Regions from separate parts of the Desulfobacter sp. genome, predicted to be linked through region 1. Evidence: riboswitches for the same ligand, from Rfam matches in the RefSeq annotation. Region 1 holds a riboswitch; each other region holds the start of a gene.
The links. A riboswitch is a leader RNA that binds a small molecule or an ion and turns the genes downstream of it on or off. The one in region 1 is predicted to bind thiamine pyrophosphate.

Region 1 (7,280 bases):
TGTCAATAGATTCAGACTCAATCTCCAGGGCGATCGCATGTAAACATATCCTGGAAATGAAAAATATGGTTGGATAACCAATCCCATAGAAAGGGACGATCACAATCGGCTAAAGGTTATTGCAATTACTTTTTCATAACTTCTTCAAAAAAATCGAGTTCATATTGTGTTGATAGCGTGAAGGCTTTCAACATTTCCTGATGAAGTTCTTCATCTGCTGCGGATGATAGCCGCTCTACAATATCAATAAATCTTTGCGTGTATTGCTCGTACGCTTCACTGTGATAGGTGTCGATCCACATCTGGTATTCGTTGTCAGCTTCCGCAATGGTCAAGATGTGGTTACCAACGCTGCTAAACACCCAGAAACAGGGTAAAAGTGCCGCAGCAGCAAGAGCAAATACGGAATTTTTACTGTGATTAAGCAGAAAGGAAGTGTATTTCTCAATTGCAGGAGACTTTTCTTCAGCTTCCTCAATATCAAAATATTTCAGAAACTCATTGTGAAGGGCTTTTTCAATGTCCAGCCCATCTTTGGCTAACATTTGAAAGAATTGCTTTTCAGATTCGTTGGGAGCTTTTTCGGCCAACAGGTCCAAAGCCAGATTATCATCCTTGAGATAAAGGATATCCTGCGACAGGAAATGTGCAAAATTATTTTTATCTAATGTGCCTTTCGCCAGTTGTACAACGAAGGGATGAGCGATTGTATCCTCATAAATAGAAGCTACCGCATCCCACATCTTTTGAGTGTATTTTCCTGCTGCTTTAATATTCTTCATCACCCCCTGATTCCTCTATTTTTATTTTTTAGGAATGAGCCTTAAATAACTCGACCATTTCAAAACAGTCGGCCATTGTCGGCCGTACGTTTAGAAATTTTAATTGGCCATCTTATTTCGTGCTCGTTCCTTAAAGGCACAAATGGCAACATAATCACCGCAGTCAAACCCCGGAATTGGTTGTTCTTCCATATTGTTTGAGTATAGCGGATGTTTAGTGAGCGTTTGAGCATAATCAAAGTCTTGAAAACCTGCTGTTTTAAGCATCTCGACTTTCTCAGCAGTTGTACGCCAGTTTGCAACCTTTACAAATTCAATTGGATACGGGTCCCTTGGGTGAACTCCTTCCAATAATGGATGTTCCCATGTTTCGACACTTTTTGCCAGGTTATACATGGTTGCGTATGAACTTTCCTTAGGAACATCAATAACCACGATTTTACCTCCTTTTCTCAAAGCAGTATATGCTTTGTGAAACACGGACTGCAGGTCATTGATATAGCTTGGTGTGCCGTTGAATAGGATCGTATCGTATTGTTCTTCGCCCAAATCGGCGTCTTCCGCTGTGGTTACCTCAACACTTATCCCGCGTTTACGGGCAATCTCAGCCATTCCCTCTGATGGTTCGAGACCGTACTGAATGGAAATGTTAAAATCTCTTTTCAAGATTGATTCAAAAAGACCACTTCCGCACCCTACAGAAAAAGTATCACCCGCATCTTTCATAAAATAAGCGACCAGGTTCACCTCTGAATTTAACAGATTCATATTGTCAAAAAACCACGCATCATATGCTTGTGCAAATTCGTCAAAACTTCTTTTTTTATCCATGCTGACCTCCGAAGAAAAACCGTTATTATCAACCCGGTGCAGATAATGTATTTTTATAGGTAGGCACTTACTTGAAGATGCATGATCCGCTTCCCTACGTCGGTATTACCCGCATCAGGTTCCAAGGGTCAGGAAAATTTTTCCTTCTCAGCTTTTGCAAGCGCCCCCAGCTAAATTCTAAAGAAGTATCAAAAACAGCGTTTTTTAAATGTACGCAAAAACCTAACCGGACACTACTGATTTATTTTATTGAGTTATTTCCTCTATCAATTTTTTTGCGTCACTGGCCCCGGGGAAATTATCATTAAGCTCCAGGGCCTTGGACAGCTCTTTGAGTGCCTGCTCTTTTTCCCCTTTTCCGTAATACGCCAGCCCTAAATGGTAGCGGATAATGGGATGGTTTGGTTGTTTTTCCAGGCAGTCCAAAAATTCGGCAACGGCATTTCCGTACAACCCTTTTTTATAATAGGCAAATCCCATCGTATCCATGATGCTCGGATCTTCGGGATAAAGGGTTTTCGCTGTTTTTGCCAGGGCCAGGGCTTCGTCAAATTTATCTGTCCGGCTTGCCAGGTAAAATGACAGATTGTTGGCGGCGGCGGCATAGTTGGGATTGATTTCAAGGGCTTTACGGTAATGGGTTTCTGCGTCATCAAATTTGTTTTCCGCTTCAAGAAGGACGGCCAGCAACATATGGGGCGGGGCCAGTTTATCATTTTTTTCAATCATGGTCAGATATTGTTTTTTTGCGTCCTCAATATTTTTCTGGGACAGGTATATTTTTGCCAGCGTTCCGTAGGGACTCAGATAATCCGGGGCAAGGTCAACGGCTTTCAGCAGTTCTGATTCTGCCTGTTTCATATCCTTCTGGGCCAGATAAATATTTGCACGGGTGCTGTGCACAAGCGCTTTTAAATTATTGTTATCCGTGAATGCATCCATCTGCTGAGTACACAGGGCATGGGCAGTATCAAATTCTTTCTGGACCACGGCATTTCTGATTCTCAGGGTAAATACGTCAATGAGTTTGTTGTTCAGGGACCAGGCCTTTTCCAGCAGGGGGGCTGCCTGGTCAAATTGCCTCAGCGCAGATTTTAAGTAGGCAAGCCGGTAATAGCCTGCCGGATTGTCAGAGCCGATTTCAATCATTTTTTTATAATCGTCTTCAGCTTCCTTAATTTTTTTCAGGGCCACATAGGCGTTGCCCCGGAGCAGATAGGCCCGGTAGGCTTTGGGATCAAGCTTAATTACCGCGGTGGTCTGATTTACGGCAAGATCATAGGCGTGCTGGCGCAAATAAATTTCAGACATCAGCAACCGGGCCTGGGTATACTCCGGTTTCAGCTCCACCGCCTTGACCAGGGCTGATGCCGCCTGGTTCGGCTCCCCTATTCCGATATAAGAAAGGCCTTTAAAATATTGAACCCTGTGGGCATTTGGTTCTTCCTTTTCAAGGGCGATCAGGATATTGAGCGCATCCTGATATTTTTTTTGAAAAATCAGGATTTCGCTTTTCAGCATTCTGGCATCCGGCAACTGGGGCCGTTTTTTGAGAATGCCGGCGACCAGGTTCTCCGCTTCGTCTATTTTTTTCTCCTTGTACAGGAATCTTGCCAAGATCATCTGGCTGTTGCTGTCTTCAGAATCAAGGGCAGCGGCTTTCCTGTACAATTCAAGGGCCTTATCCTTTTGGTCCGTCACGTTATAGAATCCGGCCAGTATAACCATGGGCCGGGGAGTGTCCGGTTGGATCTCAACCGCCTTTTTAAACGCGGTCTCAGCTTCTTGGAAATTTTTTGTTCTCAGGTAAAAATTACCCAGAAGAATCTGGTGCCCTGGATTTTCAGGATGCTCTGCCGCTGACAGATGTAATTGTTCCTCTGCTTTATCCAATTGTTTTCGCAGAATATAGAACTGGGCCAGGACGTTTCTGGCCGTTGTCGCATCTTTGCCTGATTCCACAGCTTTGAGCAAAAAAGCTTCAGCCTCGTCGAATTTTTTTTCGCTGGCTTTTATGGCGGCCATGGTATGCAGGGCTCCCACATGGCTGTTCTGGATTTCAAGAATTTTTTCAAAAACAATCCGGGCATCTTCAATCTGCTTCTTTCTGATCAGAACCTGTCCTTTGAGAAAGAGCGCGTCCAGGTTTTGGGGGTCCTTTTTCAAAATTTTATCGATCCTGGCCTGGGTTTCCGGCAGTTTTTTATCCAGAAAATAAAATCTCGATAATTTCACCAGGGCTTCAATATTTTCCGGATCAAGTTTTTCTACGCTGGAATAAAGCGCAAAGGCCGATTTTAACTGGCCTGTCTTCATGAATATGTCGCCAAGCTTCAAAAGGACTGCCGTATCTTTATTGTCTATCTGGAGCGCGTTCTTATATTCTATTTCAGCCTTTTTATACTCCCTTGCATCAAAGTATTCGTCACCGTTTTTTACATGGGCTGCTTTTTTTTCGTCCTTGTTTGCGCATCCAAATCCGGTGCAAGTAAGCAATGTGATGAAAATGACTAACATAATTTTGGAACAGGTTTTCATGAGCAACCTCTTTAAAAGTGAATTGGCTTTTTGTTTACTTTATGATAACGCTCAAATGTTAAATACAATTTGTATTATGGGATACTCAGTATTGTCAACGAAATAAAAATTTCGACATTGTAGGAACATGGAACGAGATATGCGGACGCGATATTTGATTTTAAACATTTTGGGGACGCTGTTTTTTTTGTGCTTAACCCAGGGAAAAACATATGCCTGGTTTCATTTTTCCGACACGTGCGAAAATTGTCCCGTTTTCGAGTCGCCCCGAATCGCAGAGGAGGTGTCCAAAACCTATGCCTTTCTGCCGAATACCCCGGATACTGACTCAGAAATCCGCTTGTATAGAACATTTTCTAAAGAGTCATCTCCGGCAAGCGCCGGAGAGCTTAAGATTGATATTCCTTTTAATCTTTTATCCGCATCAGAGACAAACGTTCAAGCCTCGCTTGACCGCCGGATTGCGGCAAATCTCAGGTTAAAAAATCTTATAGAGCAATACCGGGCGCTACAAAAACGAAATGCCGAACTGTTAAAGGATTTGAGCATCCCTTATCTTGAGGCAAAAAAAAGCCACAAAAAAGCGGTAGAGGTATCTGATGCGAAAGAATTGGTGCCTGCCGACAAGCTGAAACGGCAAGTGGCAGAGGTGATTCTTTTTCAGACCGGCGGAAAAGTAAGCCTGCCTGTTCAAGAGAGCCGAGATCTTCAGGCGGTCCAGGCAGAAAAAAAAGGCAGGGAGGATTCAATGCCTGCCCTTGAAAAATACGAGGCGTTGAGTTTAGAAGAGGCGTATTCGAAAAATCCGGTAGGCAGCGGCGCATATCACCAAACCTATGGCCGGGATACGCAATTGCCTTGGATTTTTTCCTTGGGACTCAAGCTGCTGCGGTTTCTGGCAAACAATAAAATTGAAATTCTTTCCTGGGCGGCTGTTATGGCCGTTATCAGTCTGGTCGGTCTGATTGTGGTGAAACGATGACGCGTAAACGCAAAAAAATAGCTGTTGCGGCCACAGGCGTGTTGATTTCCGCTTTAATGATAGGGATCCTTGTAAGCTGTTTTTTGATCTGGGAGTTTGGAACGCCCCAGGATCATTTTGAGAATCAAGGCGACCAGGCTTTTGAGCGCGGTGATTATGCCGATGCCCTTCAATACTGGCTAAGAGCAAAGGAGCCGGTCGGGCAGTCCGGCCGCGTATATGCGAAGATGGGCGCCGTTTATCTGAAATTGTCCAACCTGGACCAGGCTGAGATATGCTTTAAAAAGGCACTGGAAAAAAATCCCGAAGATGTTGACACACAACAGCAAATTATCCGGATTGCCTTGGTTCGCGGGGATACGGCAGCGGCGGGAAATTTGTTGTCAAAGCTTCTCAAGAACCATGATTCAGATCCCCTCCTTTTCATGCTTTCCGGCGATCTTGCCATGCTACAGACTGAATTCAAAACGGCAGAAGCGGCTTATGAGAAAGCTGCAGCGCTTTTACCCGCCCAGATTCGCCCCAGGCTCAAGCTGGCCATCTGTTTTCAGGAACAAAAAAAGGCCTTTGAGGCCGAAAAGATGGTCACTCTTTGCCGGACCCAGGGTATTAAAACACCCATGGATCTCATGCTTGCTGCAGATTATTATGCCCTTGCAGGAGATGATACCAGGGCCGAAAGGTATCTCCTCATGGCCGTGGATTCAGACCCTGGAGACCTTGAATTTAAAACCCGGCTTTGCCTGTTTTATCGCGTTGCCGGGAAGTTAGAAAAGGCAGCGGCCTATTTAAAAAAACTAATTGCCGAGTATCCTGAAAATACCGGATTTAAAATGATGCTGGCCGATTTTTATCTTGCGATTGAAGAGATGGCAGGCGCCGAAAAGCTGCTGGATCAACTTGCCCAGGCAAGCAGGGATGCGCCGGGGTATCATCTACTGATGGGAAAATTCTGGTTATTCAAGGGCCGGTACTCCCATGCCGTGTCATATCTGAAAACCGCATTGGACAAAGACTACGGCCTTGTGTCCGCCCATTATCTTATGGGCGTGGCCTATTTTGCCGGGGGCCAGAGTAAGCTGGCTGAAAAAGCGTTTCTTCAGGCACTGATGCTGGACCCGGATCATGAGGAGTCCATATTTGCCATGGCTGCGCTGAATTATAAGCGGGAGGATTACGGCCTGGCAGACCAATATGCGGATCAATTTCTGGGACGGGAACCGTCCAGTGCCCGGGCCTGGAAGCTCAAAGGGCTCTGCGCCCTTGGCCGCAGGGATCCTTCCTGTGCAATAGGTTCTTTGTCCAAGTCGTGGCATCTGGGAGGCGGCGCTTCGGCCCACTTTTTTCTGGGACAGGCCTTTGAGGCCCAAAGCATGGTGCAGGAAGCGCTGACAGCTTACAGCCAGGTCTTTGAAGATGCACCCCTCATCTATCCGGCCTTGTACGCGTATGCCCGGCTCGCTTCAGATCAGGGCCTGGGAGAGAGGGTCTTTGAAAAGATAGATGCGCTGGCGGGTCATGACGCGAATCCGGCTGTTTACTATACTGCGGCAAAAATTTGCCTTGGGCTCAAAGACTATGACCGATGCCAGGCATATATAGACAAAGCCATGGCGAAAAAAGAGGTGTCAGGTCCTTTTTTTCTTTTGCAGGCAGCACTTTTTGAAGCGACAGGAAAGGATGACGGCGTCGAGAAAACACTGACCGAATGCATAACAAAGCTGCCGCAGTATGTCGGGGGGTGGCTTAAGCTGTCAGCGTATTATGTGAAAAAACAACGGATATCGGATGCCGCACAGGTGATGGAACAGGCGCTTAATTCCTTTCCGGATCACCCTGAAATTAAAGGAAACCTGGCCTGGCTGCTGCTGGAAGAGGAGACCGATTTTGACCGGGCCCTTGATTTGGCAAGAGAAGCCTATGACACACTGCCGGGCCAAGCCTGGCTCATGGATACCCTCGGGTGGGCCTATTACCATAAAAAAATTTATTCCCAGGCGCAATGGATGCTGGAGCAGGCCGAAGAATTAACGCCTGGAAACGGAATGATCCAGTATCACCTGGGCATGGTGCTGTACCACCGGGGAAAGCTTTTTCAGGCCAAAACAAAACTGGAATCAGCTCTGGGATATATATCGCTTGATACG
Region 2 (6,059 bases), on a different contig from region 1:
CTGCGACTCTTTCTGGGGATATGCCATCGGAACGCTTTTTATCCGCTTCTTCGGCGTTTTCCTGGTACTGGGCGTGTTGATGTTCGGCATGATCGTCTGCGGCAAGATTTTTGAATTGGCCTGCAAGCGCAAAACCGCCAAAGTTGAGGAAACAAAGCTGCAGCCGGCTGTTCCAGCACAGAGACCGGTCTCAGCAGCGTCTGAAATGGAGCCGGAGATGGTGGCCGCTGTTGCCATGGCCCTTCATCTGGAGATGTCCGGACCCGTCGGTATAAAATCTGAACTCGGCGCGGAGGATAATCAGAACGCCTGGAGCCTGTATGGCCGCCAGAAGATCATGAACGACCGGACACAGGCATTTAAACGCCATTCTAACACCTAAATGCAAAGACAAAGAAACCCAAATGAAATACGCTATTTCCATAAAACAGAAAAAATATGAGATCGAAATCGGTGCCATCACCAATGGAACCGCTCAGGTAACAGTCAACGGCTCCCCCTATCAGGTGCAAGTGGAAAAACAAGCCGACAGGCACATTCCCGCGTCGGCGGTACCCCCTCCAGCCCGAACTCCGGCACCGGCAGCCGTTTTCGCCTCCGGAACCATCACGGCACCCATCCCCGGATTAATTGTTGACATTCTGGTCAGCGTCGGAGATATGGTTAAAGCTGGCCAGGTGGTCGTAGTCATGGAAGCCATGAAAATGGAAAACCCCCTGATCAGCACTATTGACGGCCAGGTCAAAGAGATCTGTTTGCAGAAAGGCGCCCAGGTCGCCACCGGCGCAGTTATTCTGGTGGTCAGATAACTGCATTTTTTTTTGGATACGGAGACAGCGATAAAAGCGATAAACCGGATCGCGCCGATGCATCTTAATTGGCCTGATCCTCTTCATACTGGCAGGATACTTTTTTGGCAACCTGCGTGTGGTCAAGGAAAATTTTTCTCTGGTACTGGTTATCATTATTTTTCTCTCGGTCATGCCGCTTGTGATAGAGTTTTTTCGGTTCGGGGTGAGAAAAAAACGGAACGGATTAAAATAATGGTTGGGCGTTCAACCCGGGGTTGACAAACCTTCTCATTCTTTATATAGCTTAATCCATCGCGTGGGGTGGCGCACGGCGCCTGAGATAATACCCATTGAACCTGATCCGGATAATACCGGCGAAGGGAAGCGGACAAGACAGCAATAAACCTGGAGAAATCCGGATTTAGGTTTTTTTACAAGCCGCTTGCCCCTTCCTTGGGGGCAAGCGGCTTTTTTTTAGGATTTTTATCTATGAATATTTTTGTCAACGGAAACAAGGAACGCATAGAATCCTGCACTTTGGCGCAGTTCATTGCCTGGAAAAAGCTTGATGCCGGGGCCCTGGTTATTGAACTCAACCAGCAAATCATTAAACAGAAATTTTGGCCGACAACTGAACTCCAGGAAGGCGATCGCCTGGAAATGCTCAGTTTTGTCGGAGGAGGCTGATTATGAACGACGATGTACTTTTATTGGGGGGGAAAGAATTCAGCAACCGGTTGCTGACCGGTACCGGGAAATTCGGCAACCATGGACAAATTCCCAAGATGCTCGCGGCCAGCGGTTCACAGATGATCACTGTGGCCCTGCGTCGGGTCGACATCACGGCTCAGTCTGAAAATATTCTTGAATATATCCCCAAAAATGTGACCCTGCTGCCGAATACATCCGGGGCCCGTAGCGCAGAACAGGCCGTACGCATTGCCCGCATTGCCCGGGAAGCCGGTTGTGGTGATTTCATCAAAATCGAAGTTATCACCGATATGAAATACCTGATGCCGGACAACTGGGAGACCTTGAAGGCCACGGAAATTCTGGCCAAAGAAGGGTTCCAGGTTCTGCCCTATGTTCTGCCGGACCTGCCCCTGGCCAAACGTCTGGAAAACGCCGGTGCAGCAGCGGTCATGCCTCTGGGCGCACCCATCGGAACCAACCGGGGACTGGAGACCAGACCGCTGATTGCCATGTTAATTGAAAATATCAGCGTGCCGATCGTTGTTGATGCGGGAATCGGCAAACCTTCCCAGGCCGCGGCTGCAATGGAAATGGGAGCAGACGCGGTTCTGGTGAATACCGCCATTGCCACGTCCCGGGACCCGGAAGCCATGGGACGCGCCTTTGATCTCGCGGTCAAAGCCGGACGGGCTGCCTTTTTGGCTGAAATGGCCGAAGCGTCCACCCTTGCCCGCGCCTCTTCTCCGCTTACTGGATTTCTTGACGGAGAATAGAAACAAAAAAACAGAAAGCGACTAACCATATTTAAAGCGTATCAGAACTTTAGAGCATAAGCGCCACCTTATAAAAATAAATGAGCTTGAAGCGTTCTGATCAAGGATCAAATCATGTCATTCTATGAGGTAGTTGAGCAATACCGTGATTTTGATGTTCCCGATTTTTTTGACCAGGTGAGCGATGAAGACATCATCCGTAGTCTGGCCAAGGAAAAACCCGGCCCCATGGATTTTATGACCCTGCTGAGCCCCCGGGCTGCCGGACATCTAGAAGCCATGGCCCGCAAAGCCCACCAGCTGACCGTGCAGTATTTCGGACGCACCATCCAAATGTTCATTCCGCTGTACATCTCCAACCACTGTAACAACGGCTGCGCCTATTGCGGGTTTAATCATAAAAACCCGATTCTGCGCCGAAAACTCAGCCTGGAAGAGATTGAGATTGAGGCCAGAGCCATTGCCAAAACCGGCATGCAGCACATACTTTTTCTCACGGGTGAAGCCCAGCACATGACCCCCATGTCTTATCTGCTGGATGCGGCTCAACTGCTTAAGACGCATTTTGCATCAGTGGCGATTGAGGTCTACCCCCTTGAGGTTGAGGCGTACCGCCAACTCAACCAGGCTGGTGTCGATTCCATGACCATGTTCCAGGAAACCTATGACCAGGGCGTTTATAAACGGGTTCATCTGGCCGGCAAAAAGATGGATTACCACTGGCGGCTCAACGCACCTGAACGGGCCGCAAAGGGCGGTATGCGGGTCGTCAACCTCGGGGCCCTGCTTGGTCTGAGTGAACCGCGCCGGGACATGTTTTTCACCGGGTTACATGCCCGCTACCTTGAAAACAAGTATATCGATACCGAGATTGCCATTTCCCTGCCCCGGTTTAACGAGGCAGAAGGCGATTTCCAACCCGACTACCTGGTGGACGACAAAACCTTTGTTCAGTTCATGACCGCGTTGCGCATCTTCCTGCCACGTTCGGGACTGACCATCTCCACCCGTGAAAACGCGACCTTTCGCGACCGCATTCTCCCCTTGGGTGCCACGCGTTACTCTGCTGGATCAAGCACCGGTGTAGGTGGATACACCGAGATACCGGACGGCCAGACACCGCAATTCGAAATTACCGATGCCCGCAGCGTGAAGGAGGTGGCTGATGCGATTATCGCCCATGGCTACCAGCCGATTTACAAAGACTGGGACTGCATCTGATGAAAATCGGTATTGCCGGGGTCGGCGGTATCGGCTCCAACGTGGCCCTTAACCTGGTTCGAAGCGGCGTCACACAACTCAAACTGGTTGATTTCGACCGGGTAGAACCCGGTAACCTCAACCGCCAGTTTTATTTTGCCGACCAGATCGGCCTGTTCAAGGTCGAGGCACTTAAGATCAACTTGCACCGCATTAATCCCAAGGTACACCTTGAGGCGCAGGTTCAGCGTATTGACGCGCAAAACTGCGCTGAACTGTTTTTAGACTGCGACCTTATCGTTGAGGGCTTTGACCGCCAAGTCGATAAAAAAATGCTCATCGAAACCTTTGCCGACAAAAAGCCCGTGGTTTCAGCCTGTGGCATTGCCGGATCCGATTTGGCCACCATCGGTTCGCGCAGAATCGGCAACAGCTACATTGCAGGCGACTTCACCACCGATTGTCATCAGGCACCGCTCTTCAGCCACAAGGTAACCACCGTCGCCAATTACATGAGTGAATTCATTCTTTGTCAACCCGGAGTTCTTCATGACTTTTGTCCATAGGTAATCCCGGATAAAATGGGGTATGAACCGCCGCTATCCGAACCGCCCGGTGATATAATCCTCGGTGAGCTGGTGCAGGGGATTTAAAAATATCTGGTCCGTGGGTCCGGTTTCAATGAGATCTCCCTGGTGGAAATAGGCTGTGCGCTGGGAAATCCGGGATGCCTGCTGCATGGAGTGGGTTACGATGGCAATGGTGTAATCCTGTTTGAGTTCATCAATGAGTTCCTCGATAATGGCCGTGGCAATGGGGTCCAGAGAGGAACAGGGTTCATCCATGAGAATCACCTCCGGGTTCACCGCAATGGTCCTTGCAATGCACAAACGCTGCTGCTGACCACCGGACAGACTGGTGCCCGGCATTTCCAGCCGGTCCTTGACTTCGCTCCACAGACCAGCCCTTTTTAAAGAGCCCACAACCAGTTCGTCGGTCTCGTCCCGGTTCTGGACAAGGCCGTGGATTCTTGCGCCATAGGCAATGTTGTCATAAATGGATTTGGGAAAGGGATTGGGCTTCTGGAAAACCATGCCCACCTGGGCCCTTAACGGCACCACATCCACGTCGCTGTCATATATATTTTTTCCGTCCATGAGGATCTGTCCGGTCACAAGACATCCTTCAATGGTATCGTTCATCCGGTTCAGGCAGCGCAGAAAAGTGGATTTACCGCACCCGGAAGGCCCGATCATGGCAATCACTTCGTTGCGGCCGATATCCAGGGAAATATTGCTGATGGCTTTTTTTGAGTCGTAATAAACAGCCACATTCTGGCAGCTCATCCTGGGGTTTTCAACCGTCGTCTGCCCCACGGTTTCCCGCTCTGTCCGATCAACCAGCGGACGCCGCCCAGGCCTTCTCGGCAGATGACCGATTGTTTGTTCCTGATTCATTTTCGTTTTTATTTATCCTTAATTGAGATCTTCCAACGTTAAGGGGGTAAGTTCTTCAACGACTTTTCTATAATGCTGCCGTTCTTCCGCAGGCATGGGGATCAACCCTTTAGTCGTCAGGTACCCCTCATCACCCCAGGCAGTTTCACTGGTGAACTCGGCCAGATATTCCCTCATACCGGGGATGGTGTTGACATGGGCCTTTTTAATATAAAAATACAGGGGACGGGACACGGGATAGGACCCGGCGGAAATGGCCTCAAATGTCGGTTGCACACCGTCGATGAAAGAGCCCTGGATCTTATCGGTGTTCTGGTCCAGGAAAGAAAAACCAAAAATGCCTAAGGCTTCAGGAGACTTGTTCAACTTGTCCACAATCAGGTTGTCATTTTCTCCGGCCTCAATAAAGGCCCCGTCTTCCCGGAGGGTATGACAGATCACCTTGTATCTTTTTTTATCCGTTTTTTTCAATTTCGCTATCCATGCAAACGCATTTGCCCCGCCTTCCATGGCCAGTTCCACAAATGCATCCCGGGTACCGGAGGTGGGCGGCGGCCCAAACACCTCAATTTTGGCATCAGGAAGTGATGGATTTACTTGCTTCCAGGTTTTATATGGGTTTGGCTGCAAAGCGCCCTTATCCCCTGTCACAGGCACCTGCTTTGCCAGACCGAGAAACAAATCTTTTCTGGCCAGCCTGAACACCAGGGTCTGCCTGGAATTTGCCACAACAATGCCGTCATAGCCAATTTTCACCTCAACGACTTCTTTTACACCATTTTTGAAGTCTTTTTCCAGCTGACTTCTTGTAATCCGGGCAGAAGAGTTGGTAATATCCGGATGCTCTACACCAATACCGGCGCTAAAAAGCTTATGGCCGCCGCCGGATCCAGTGGATTCAATCTTCGGGGTTTTAAAGCGGGTTTTTTTTCCAAAATTTTCAGCAACAACTGTGGCAAAAGGATAAACCGTTGAGGATCCGACAATGGAGATATAGTCCCTTGCTGCACCGGCCCTGGCCTGGGAAATCCCCAAAATCACCACATACACGAAGGCAATCGAAGTGACAATCAGTTTTTTCATGGGTAAACTCCTGAAACATGCATTCTATAAAAAGATAAATAAAATCTGCGACTTAATGTCTT
Region 3 (9,609 bases), on a different contig from region 1:
GCGCTCTGCCGCCTTGGAAAGCAGAGCAAGATCTTCTTTAAATCCGATGGTATAGGTTGTAATATTTTGGTCTTCAAAATCGCCTGTGCTGCCCTTGTCGGAGAGATCATTGTGTTGAAGAAAATAGGCGACATCATCCAAATAACTATAGTGACTATCATTCGCATCATCCTGATAGCCACTGCTGTTATAGTTATCCTTGTGTTCGTCTGACAGGTAACTGTCTATGATATACTTATTGCTCGCAAACTTATCATCGTCCATGGTTGGCGCGCCGTCCGTGACCAGAATGATGTAGTTTTTTTGGCAACGGTATTTTATGGGACTAGTATAGGTGCCACTGTTAAACCAGCTTCCTTTGCCAGCGAAATAGAGCCCGGCTTCAGCCATGGTTTCTGCAAGCGGGGTCCAGGTATCTGATTTCAACACACCGACGGCCCCATAGTCAGATTGAGACGTATCTGCCATTTTATCCGTATCAGGGTCATAATCACCGATCAGGGTGTTTTGGGTCGCCCCGCAGTCAGCTATAATATACCCTCCCTGGTTGAAATTAAAGGCCATCAGTCCGAAATTGACGGTCTCAATGTTGTCGATAATCAGATCGGCAACAACTTCTTTGGCTACTTCCATGCGAGTGCGGTCACCACCCTCTGCATTTTCATAATTAAGATAGTTGCCCAGCGCGTAGCTTTTTCTAAAACCATAACCAGAACAATATATGTTACCACCACTTTTGGCCAGTTTACCACTCCAATTACCTTCACTAAGAAGCTCATTCTTAGCATCATTGCATTGCCAGCCTGATGAGTTAATATTGTCAAAGTATCCGCTCCAGCTACTAAAATGTCCGCTCCCGCTGCTAATATAAACTTTGTTTGCGGTGTATGAACCGGAATAAGTGGTTGCAGGATCATAAGGGTCACCGGACACATCTTTTTCACTCATACTTCCGGAGTTATCCAGAATAATGAGGACATTGGGCTTGACCTCAATATTCGAGACACCGTAAATATCTACATCTTCCGCGAAGGCAAACGATGCCCATGCAATCAGGCCCAATAGAAATAACACTCTGGTTTTCATGTTTTTTCCTCCTGATTTAGCATCCGGAAACTCCAGAGGCTAACTGATCCGTTTCCGGACAGAACCTATTCATATTTGTTGAACACCTTGTAAACGCCTTCCTGCAAGATCACCTTGCGATCATCCTTAACGGAATAGGCGGTAATGGTAAAACGGCGGATTTCGAAATTGTTGGGATCGTAGCCGCTTCCCGGCAGGGGTTTGTCGCGGTGATTCAGAACCGGCACCTGATTGGCCGGGTGCTTGGTAGCATCATTGTCGAAGTCCTTCAGGTCTTCCCAGTTGGTGATGTCGGTCGCGGTGGAAACATTGTTTCTAACCCTGTAGCTGCCGATGACTTCACCATTTTTGATGATTTCACTGACATCAGTAATGCCGTTACCATTATCATCAGTTCCCGCCTGCGGAAAATAGGCAGCGCTTTCATCTGATGTCAGATAAGCAGTCGTAAGCCAGGTTCTGTAATTGAGTTTCCCGGCAGCCAGGCACATCTCCTGGTTATAGAAATCCGTTCTGTAAATCCGGTCGTTCCCGGTTATCTGCAGTTCCACGCTGGTTGTATTCAGCGCCGCAATCCCTATGACTGTCAGCAAGACCAGAAAAAGAATTGCGGATATCAAAGCAAAACCTTGTTGGTTGCTCACATGATTAAGTGGCTTCATATCTCCCTCAATTCGTTGAATCTATCCTGAAAAAAAGCTCACACTACTATTGGGCCTTGACAGCCGAAAGGCTGAAACTTTTCAGATCTCCGTTTAGATTCCAGAACACTGTAACGTCAATTGTTTTACTGTCCGTGACCGGTGTATTGTCGGTGATCTGCCAATATGCATGACAGAAGTTATCGCTATCAGCCTGATCGCCATCCGCAATCGTACCACTACCATCGGACAGCGTATAGGTATTGTTATTGGTTGATTTGAGCCTGTCATCGTTATAGTCCCAGGACAGCATTTGTTCAATCTGGTCACTGCCGAACACCGTGGCTTCAGTCAGGCGATTGGCGCTGCTGTTGCCCCGAATAGCCCATAACTGCATCATAGAAACGCCAAGAATGCCGACGCTAAAAATCATCAGCGCAACAAGCACTTCAATAAGACTGAAGCCAGCATCATTATGGCTTTGCTGCTTATTCACGGGTCAAATCTCCGCATTTCTGAGGTAGATGGTTACAATCTGGAAGCGGCGTCTGAACCTGTCATTGTAAGGTCCCCAGACATCACCGGATGCGGAGGTGTAGGTCTTGTTACTGGAAAAATTACGGTCAGGCTTCCCCACGCGGGCCAGAAGAGAAATCTGTACTGTTTTTATGTCATCCGGTTTGGTCACCACAGCGCCGTCAGAGTTAAGGTAGCGAAATTCCAGCTCTTCAATATTTTCGGCAATAGCACGTTTAATTCCACCGACTTGCCTGCCGATATCATTATCTCCATCGCCATAGGCATCATATAAATCAAAGGTGATGGTTTGTAATTCACCCGTTTCATCCGCACCGGTGGAGGTGTCATTGTCACCATCGGCATTGTCGTTATCCAACCCGTCATCATCAGCAACATAAGTAAAAACAACAGTGGTTAAATTTGCTGTTTCAATACCTGCCCTTCCTGAGCTGTAAGGGTCGTATCCTGCCATGCGCAGTTCCTGCGCCATATAGCTGATTCCGGCACGCAGGTTTTGCTGCATTTCCACCACCTGATCCTGGGCTTGGTAACTAGCCTGTTGAGACGTGAACTGTGCGTAAACCCCTCCCAGAAGAATACCGGAAATGGCAAGAACAACAAGAACTTCAATCAGGGTAAAGCCAGCATTTTCCCTGCATGGCGATATATTTTTTCTCATTATTTCCCCACCTGTTATTTGTTTACCCCTCCACTGATTGCCTCACTCCCAATTTGTTCCGTCATAACTTTTTCGTATTTTCGGATATCCGGAATTGGACAAAGCCATCTCATACCAAACGGAATTATTGTTCCTTAATCTTGCAGAACCTGTCCTGTTACCAAGGGGGAATCCACGGGAATTATAGCCAGTCCTTGATGTACCACCAAAGCTGGCTTCATAAAGTGTGCAACCTAGGGGCATGGCAACCGGTAACAACGTCACTTCTCCACCGTCTTGTACTGCGTTATCAGCGGTTCCTGCACCATCACCATTATCAAGAAAGATCGTATACCCTCCCCCCTGAGCCGGGAAAGTCACCGTTGAAAAGGTAATGCCTACACTGCAATTGCGTTTAAGCGCTTCAGACTTGGCTTTCTGCATATTGGAATAGAGCTCACGTGCCGCAGCTTTTAAGCGATAGTTCGACAACCAGAGCATGATATTTGGGATTGCAACAGTCATGGCGATTACCATGATCGCCAATACGATAAGGGTTTCCAACAGCGTAAAACCTGTGCCAGTATTTAACATTTTGTTATTCATGAACGTCTTCGGATAAAATTAAAAATTATTTAATTTGCCGGATGACAACCAGGCAAAATGTCTCGAAGTTGTTTGACGCCATGGTTAAATATCGCCAAAACCATGAAATAAAATTAATACTACAGGCGCCATTGGTTTTCAATCATTGTTTTAACCTTGCAGCCAATCTGATCTTAAGGTTAAGCCATTGACAGAACCTTTTTAATCAAGTATTTGACATTTCAGTTAATCATGGGGGTGCTTTTGTAAAAGCTGAGAGAAGTTGGCTCAAAACTTCAACCCTTGGAACCTGATCCGGCTCGTACCGGCGTAGGAAACTTGATTGAAGCTTTGGTATAGAGCGATCTGTCATCTCCCGGCCCCGCCGTTTCAGTTTCCCTTTCATAAAATATAGATATAAAATAGGAGATGTACACATGTCACAGTCATATACGACCCAGATGGATGCAGCCAGGAAAGGCATTCTCACACCGCAGATGGAACAGGTGCTCGCCAATGAACCCATTTCAAAACAGGATCTTATGGAGGGAATTGCCCAGGGCTCAATTGCTGTCCCTGCCAATAAGAATCATTTAAACCTGAAAGCCGCAGGCGTGGGAAAAGGGCTTAAAACCAAAATTAACGTCAATCTGGGCGTATCCAAAGATGTCTGCTGTTTTGATGCGGAACTCCAGAAGGCGCGGTTGGCTCTGGAGTACCAGGCAGACGCAGTCATGGACCTGAGCGTATCCGGCGACACTGAAAAATTTCGCAAGTGTCTGGTGGCACAAATCCCTGTGATGATCGGTACGGTGCCCATTTATGACACCTTAACCCGTACCGGAAAGCCCACCCAGGAAATAACCCTGGAAGAGTGGTTTGAAACCGTTGAAATCCATGCAGCCAACGGGATTGATTTCATTACCATCCATGCCGGACTCAACAAAAAATGTGCCCAAAGCATAAAAACCAACCCCCGGCTGTGCGGCATTGTCAGCCGGGGCGGGGCTATCCTGTTCGAATGGATGGAAAAAACCGGCAATGAAAATCCCTTTTATGAACACTTTGACCGGCTTCTGGACATCTGCCAGGCTCATGATGTCTGCATCAGTCTGGGGGACGGACTCAGGCCTGGCGCCATACAGGATTCAACAGACGCCCCCCAGATTGAGGAGTTGATCACCCTGGGGGAACTGACCCGGCAGGCCTGGAAAAAAAATGTGCAGGTCATGATTGAGGGGCCCGGCCACGTGCCGCTGCATGAGGTGGAAATGAACATGAAACTGCAAAAAAAGCTTTGCCACAATGCCCCGTTTTATGTGCTTGGCCCCCTGGTTACCGACATTGCCCCCGGCTACGACCATATCACGTCAGCCATAGGAGGTGCCCTGGCCGCCATGCATGGTGCTGACTTTTTGTGCTATGTCACCCCGGCTGAACATCTGCGGCTGCCCACTGCAGACGATGTTAAACAAGGTATTATGGCATCCCGGATCGCGGCCCATGCCGGAGATCTGGCCAAGGGTCTTAAAGGGGCCGGGCTTATCGACCATAAAATGAGCAAAGCCCGGGGTACGCTGGACTGGGAGGGACAGTTCGACTGCGCCCTGGACCCGGAAAAGGCAAGACTTTACCGCAACTCGTCCCAGCCTGGGGAAAAAGAGGTTTGTACCATGTGCGGTGATTTTTGCGCGGTTAAACGTGTGGGAAATCTGCTTGAATAGCGGCACATCCTGGCAAGGTGCATGACTGTTTTATGTTCATGCGTCAGCACTGAAGTGAATGACATTGAATTGACATTTAAGAGGATTCGTTTTAGAAAACATAGCATTTGCTGTAACGAATAATCAGGAGAATACTAAATGAAAATTCGTCATTGTCTGCCGGCAATTTGTTGGGGGTGTCTAATATTTACAGCCTTTATTTTTATTTCAGGGTGCGGGCTTTTTAAGGGGTCATCTGCCTCTAAACAGGTCCAGTCCTCCCCCCAGCCGGAGGTTAAGGAGAAACCTGTTGCTGTTTACTATGATTTTGAGGATGTTCTGGTTCCCAAGGAACTGAAAATTATCAAAGACCGCACGGTTATCGTTTCAACACCCGGATTCAGATCCGGAATCCTTAGCCTCAAGGGGCGGGTGGAGTCAAACTCCCTTTATAATTTCTTTTCCATAAACATGGAAAAAGACAACTGGGAGGTCATTTCCAGGATTAAAGCCCCTGAAACCACCATCATGGTATTTCAAAAGGCCACGCGCTGTGCCGTGATTTCAATCCGTGAAGAACAAATTTATACCTATATTGAAATCGGCATCGCCCCGACCCTGCGCGGCGTCTCCCAAAATCCCACAAACGATGGGACCTTTTGATGACATTGAATGGTAAACACGTTTTTTTAGGTGTGACCGGCGGTATTGCCGCGTATAAATGCGTTGAACTGCTCCGGCTTTTTAAAAAGGCCGGGGCCGATGTGGTGGTGGCCATGACCCGGGCCGCCACCCGGTTTGTGGGGCCTGCCACCTTTGAGGTGCTCTCGGAAAACCCGGTGCTTCTGGATTTGTGGGAAGGACCCGGTTCCGGGGTGGCCCACATTGAAGTGGCGTCAAAGTCGGCTCTTGCCGTCATCGCGCCTGCCACGGCCAACTTCATTGGCAAGCTGGCCCACGGCATTGCCGACGATGCATTGACCACCACCATGCTGGCCATGACCTGCCCTGTTTTGATCTGCCCGTCCATGAATACGGATATGTACCAGAATATAAGAGTGCAGAAGAACCTGGATCTGCTGGAAGAGTCCGGTATTCACATCCTGGATCCGGATTCAGGAGTGCTTGCCTGTAAAACCGCAGGTGCCGGGCGTCTGCCTGAACCCTGGTTTATTTTTGACCGGGCTTGTGCGCTTTTTTACAAAAAGGATCTGAAGGGAAAAACCATTTTAGTTTCTGCCGGCCCCACGGTTGAGCCCATTGATCCGGTACGTTTTTTAAGCAACCACTCCTCGGGAAAAATGGGGTATGCCATTGCCGGGGCTGCGGAAAAAAGAGGGGCCAGGGTCATCCTGGTATCCGGTCCTGTCAGCCTTGATCCCCCTGTTGGCGTGGAGCGCGTGTCCGTGGGGTCCTGCGACCAGATGTATGATGCCATGCTTGGATCTCTGGACCAGGCTGATATCATTATTAAAGTGGCCGCTGTGGGGGACTTCAAACCCGTGTCTGTCCAGGCCCATAAAATCAAAAAAAACGGGGGTCAGGATCAGGATCAGGGGTACATGACCCTTGAACTGACCCAGAACAAGGATATTTTAAAGGCCATTGGGCTCAAAAAGAGGAAAGATCAGTACCTGGTCGGCTTTGCTGCGGAGACCCGTGACCTTGAAACCTATGCCAAGGGCAAGATGGAAAAAAAACACCTGGATATGATTGCGGCCAACATTGTGGGAAAAACCGGTTCCGGCTTCAAAGCAGACACCAATAAAGTCAAACTGTTCACCCGGGACGGCCTTGTCACGGATCTGCCTTTGATGCCAAAGGAGAAGGTGGCCCACGCCATTCTGGATGCGGTTGTCCAGGCGGTCTCTTAAACCCATGGATGTTTTTGACGGAAATACAGTTCAAAATTCAGACTGCGGCCATGGAGTTGTCCAGGCCCTCAATGCCCTGGGCCAGTTTCTGAAGTTTCAGAAAAGTTTGGGCAATCAATCCATAGCCCTGGGCCGGGATGCCTTTCATATCCTTGAAACATGGGGCACCCCGTCATGGCCGCCACCGCCCTTTGCTGCCCAGGGGCCTGAGGATGCGCGCATCGTGCTGGTGGACAGTGAGGAAACCTTTTTTAAGGGGCCGCCCGGCATCCTTTTGGTAAAGATGCTTTCAGCCATGCATCTTACACCGTCTAAGGTGTATATCTGCAATGCTGCAGATAGCGCTTTGCTTGCCCGCCACATACTGACGCACAAACCGTTAGCCGTGGTGGGGTTGGGAGAAAAGGCCTGCCGGATGATGAAAGGCTCGGATGATCCCCTGGTAAAAATCCGGGGGCATTTCTTTCAATACCACGGGGTCCCGGTCATGGCCACCCACCATCCTTCGGCGCTTGTGCAGAACCCCGCCCTGAAGCGCCAGACCTGGGACGATCTCAAACAGGTCATGGCCTGTACAGGACTGGACCGCCATGATTCTTGATGACTATCTGATTACCCTGGAAGCTGAAAAAGGGTATTCCTCCCATACGCTTCGGGCCTATTTTACGGATATAAAAAGTTTTATCCTTTTTTATCTGGACACCTGCAACTGCACGGATGAAAACTGGCAACAGGCCTTTGAAAAAAGGGCTCAACAGGTGGACAAGATCATCGTGCGCAGATATCTTGCAGCCCAAACTGCCTTGAAAAAAAGTAAAAAAACCCTTTCACGGCGTCTGTCCGCCTTAAAATCTTTTTTTGACTACCTGATCAGGTCCGGGCTGGTCGGGTTGAATCCTGCCGATGTCATCCCCTTTCCAAAACTTGAGAAATCCCTTCCCAAGGCCATGGGTATTGACGATATTTTCAGGCTGTTGGACACCATGAAAAGTGATACCTGGATGGACAGACGCAATCTTGCCATGTTTGAAACCTTTTATTCCACGGGCATGCGAATCGGTGAGCTTCACATGCTTGATATCCAGGATATTGATTTTCATGCCGGGCTGATCCGGGTGTTAGGCAAGGGAAACAAAGAGCGCATCATGCCCGTGGGCAGGCGCGCCCTTGATGCCATCCAAATCTACCGGAGTGATCTCAAGGAAAATTTCCCGCCGGTATTCTTAAACAAAGACTTTCAAAGGCTTGGCAGGCGCTCCATTCGGCGGATTCTTGATAAGGTGGTCATGGAATGCGGCTTGGGTTTGAAAATATCACCCCACACCCTGCGGCATTCCTTTGCCACCCATATGCTGGATTCCGGTGCGGACCTGCGGGGCATTCAGGAAATTCTAGGCCATGCCAGCCTGTCCACCACCCAGGTGTATACCCATGTGAGCATGGACCGCCTGATGGCCGTGTACGACAAAGCCCATCCCCGAAGGTAACCATTTTATAAAATTAACAAAAACCAGACTGCTGGCCGGTTTTACGGCGAACAGAACCAGGAGATAACCATATATGAATAATCAACAATTTCACGGCACCACAATTCTTGCCATTAGAACCGGGGACATGGTCGTGGTTGCCGGTGACGGACAGGTCACATTAGGCAATGTCGTAACAAAACATAAAGCCCGGAAAGTCAGACGGATTTATAACAACAGGATTATTACAGGCTTTGCAGGGGCCACGGCCGATGCCCTGACCCTGGCTGAAAAGCTTGAGGAAAAATTGGATCAGTACAGCGGAAGCCTGACCCGGGCCTGTGTGGAACTTGCCAGGGAATGGCGTACGGACAAATTTCTTCGCCGTCTTGAGGCCATGATGATTGCAGCGGATAAAGAAAACCTGTATCTTCTGTCAGGCAACGGGGATGTGATTGAACCGGATGAAGGCGTCATCAGCATCGGATCCGGCAGCACCGCAGCCCAGGCCGCAGCTGTGGCCTTGATTGAAAATACGGATCTTTCACCGGTTCAGATTGTGGAAAAAGCCATGAAAATTGCCGCAGATATCTGTATATATACCAATCACCATGTCACCATTGAAACCATAGAAAGTTAATAACAATTGCAGGTTTAACCATTGGAAACGATTGAATGAAGGATTTAAAACCCCACCAGATTGTAACGGAACTGGATAAATACATTATTGGCCAGAATGCCGCCAAAAAATCAGTGGCTGTGGCCTTGAGAAACCGATGGCGGCGACGGCAACTGGAACCGGAACTCCAGGATGAGATTGCACCTAAAAATATCATCCTCATCGGTCCCACAGGTGTCGGCAAAACCGAAATCGCCCGCCGCCTTGCCAATTTGACAGATTCTCCTTTTTACAAGGTGGAGGCATCCAAATTCACAGAGGTGGGGTATGTGGGCCGGGACGTGGAATCCATGATCCGGGACTTGGTAGAGCTTACCGTGAACACACTCAAAGGCCGTCAGCAGGAAGCGGTTCAGGAAAAGGCAGTAAAAATCGCCCGGGAGCGGGTGCTTGATATC

Region 2: another riboswitch for thiamine pyrophosphate. It lies ahead of thiS (sulfur carrier protein ThiS); the one in region 1 lies ahead of AB7U36_RS13780 (class I SAM-dependent DNA methyltransferase).
Region 3: another riboswitch for thiamine pyrophosphate. It lies ahead of thiC (phosphomethylpyrimidine synthase ThiC); the one in region 1 lies ahead of AB7U36_RS13780 (class I SAM-dependent DNA methyltransferase).

The regions. Positions count from the first base shown of each region.
Region 1 is NZ_JBFXHE010000192.1:133-7,412, forward strand. It holds gene AB7U36_RS13775 (TenA family protein) at 126-782, opposite strand; gene AB7U36_RS13780 (class I SAM-dependent DNA methyltransferase) at 882-1,613, opposite strand; TPP riboswitch at 1,688-1,791, opposite strand; gene AB7U36_RS13785 (tetratricopeptide repeat protein) at 1,860-4,151, opposite strand; gene AB7U36_RS13790 (hypothetical protein) at 4,435-5,133, shown strand; gene AB7U36_RS13795 (tetratricopeptide repeat protein) at 5,130-7,280, shown strand, end outside.
Region 2 is NZ_JBFXHE010000245.1:20-6,078, forward strand. It holds partial or broken gene AB7U36_RS15620 (OadG family protein) at 1-382, shown strand, start outside; gene AB7U36_RS15625 (biotin/lipoyl-containing protein) at 405-809, shown strand; TPP riboswitch at 1,099-1,191, shown strand; gene thiS (sulfur carrier protein ThiS) at 1,281-1,478, shown strand; gene AB7U36_RS15635 (thiazole synthase) at 1,481-2,257, shown strand; gene thiH (2-iminoacetate synthase ThiH) at 2,372-3,478, shown strand; gene thiF (sulfur carrier protein ThiS adenylyltransferase ThiF) at 3,478-4,023, shown strand; gene pstB (phosphate ABC transporter ATP-binding protein PstB) at 4,057-4,914, opposite strand; gene AB7U36_RS15655 (substrate-binding domain-containing protein) at 4,933-5,997, opposite strand; partial or broken gene AB7U36_RS15660 (PstA family ABC transporter permease) at 6,050-6,059, opposite strand, start outside.
Region 3 is NZ_JBFXHE010000122.1:182-9,790, forward strand. It holds partial or broken gene AB7U36_RS10490 (hypothetical protein) at 1-1,086, opposite strand, end outside; gene AB7U36_RS10495 (pilus assembly PilX family protein) at 1,152-1,748, opposite strand; gene pilV (type IV pilus modification protein PilV) at 1,795-2,223, opposite strand; gene AB7U36_RS10505 (prepilin-type N-terminal cleavage/methylation domain-containing protein) at 2,227-2,925, opposite strand; gene AB7U36_RS10510 (GspH/FimT family pseudopilin) at 2,968-3,510, opposite strand; TPP riboswitch at 3,734-3,845, shown strand; gene thiC (phosphomethylpyrimidine synthase ThiC) at 3,927-5,213, shown strand; gene AB7U36_RS10520 (hypothetical protein) at 5,352-5,855, shown strand; gene coaBC (bifunctional phosphopantothenoylcysteine decarboxylase/phosphopantothenate--cysteine ligase CoaBC) at 5,855-7,066, shown strand; gene AB7U36_RS10530 (uracil-DNA glycosylase family protein) at 7,071-7,667, shown strand; gene AB7U36_RS10535 (tyrosine recombinase XerC) at 7,657-8,553, shown strand; gene hslV (ATP-dependent protease subunit HslV) at 8,627-9,172, shown strand; gene hslU (ATP-dependent protease ATPase subunit HslU) at 9,208-9,609, shown strand, end outside.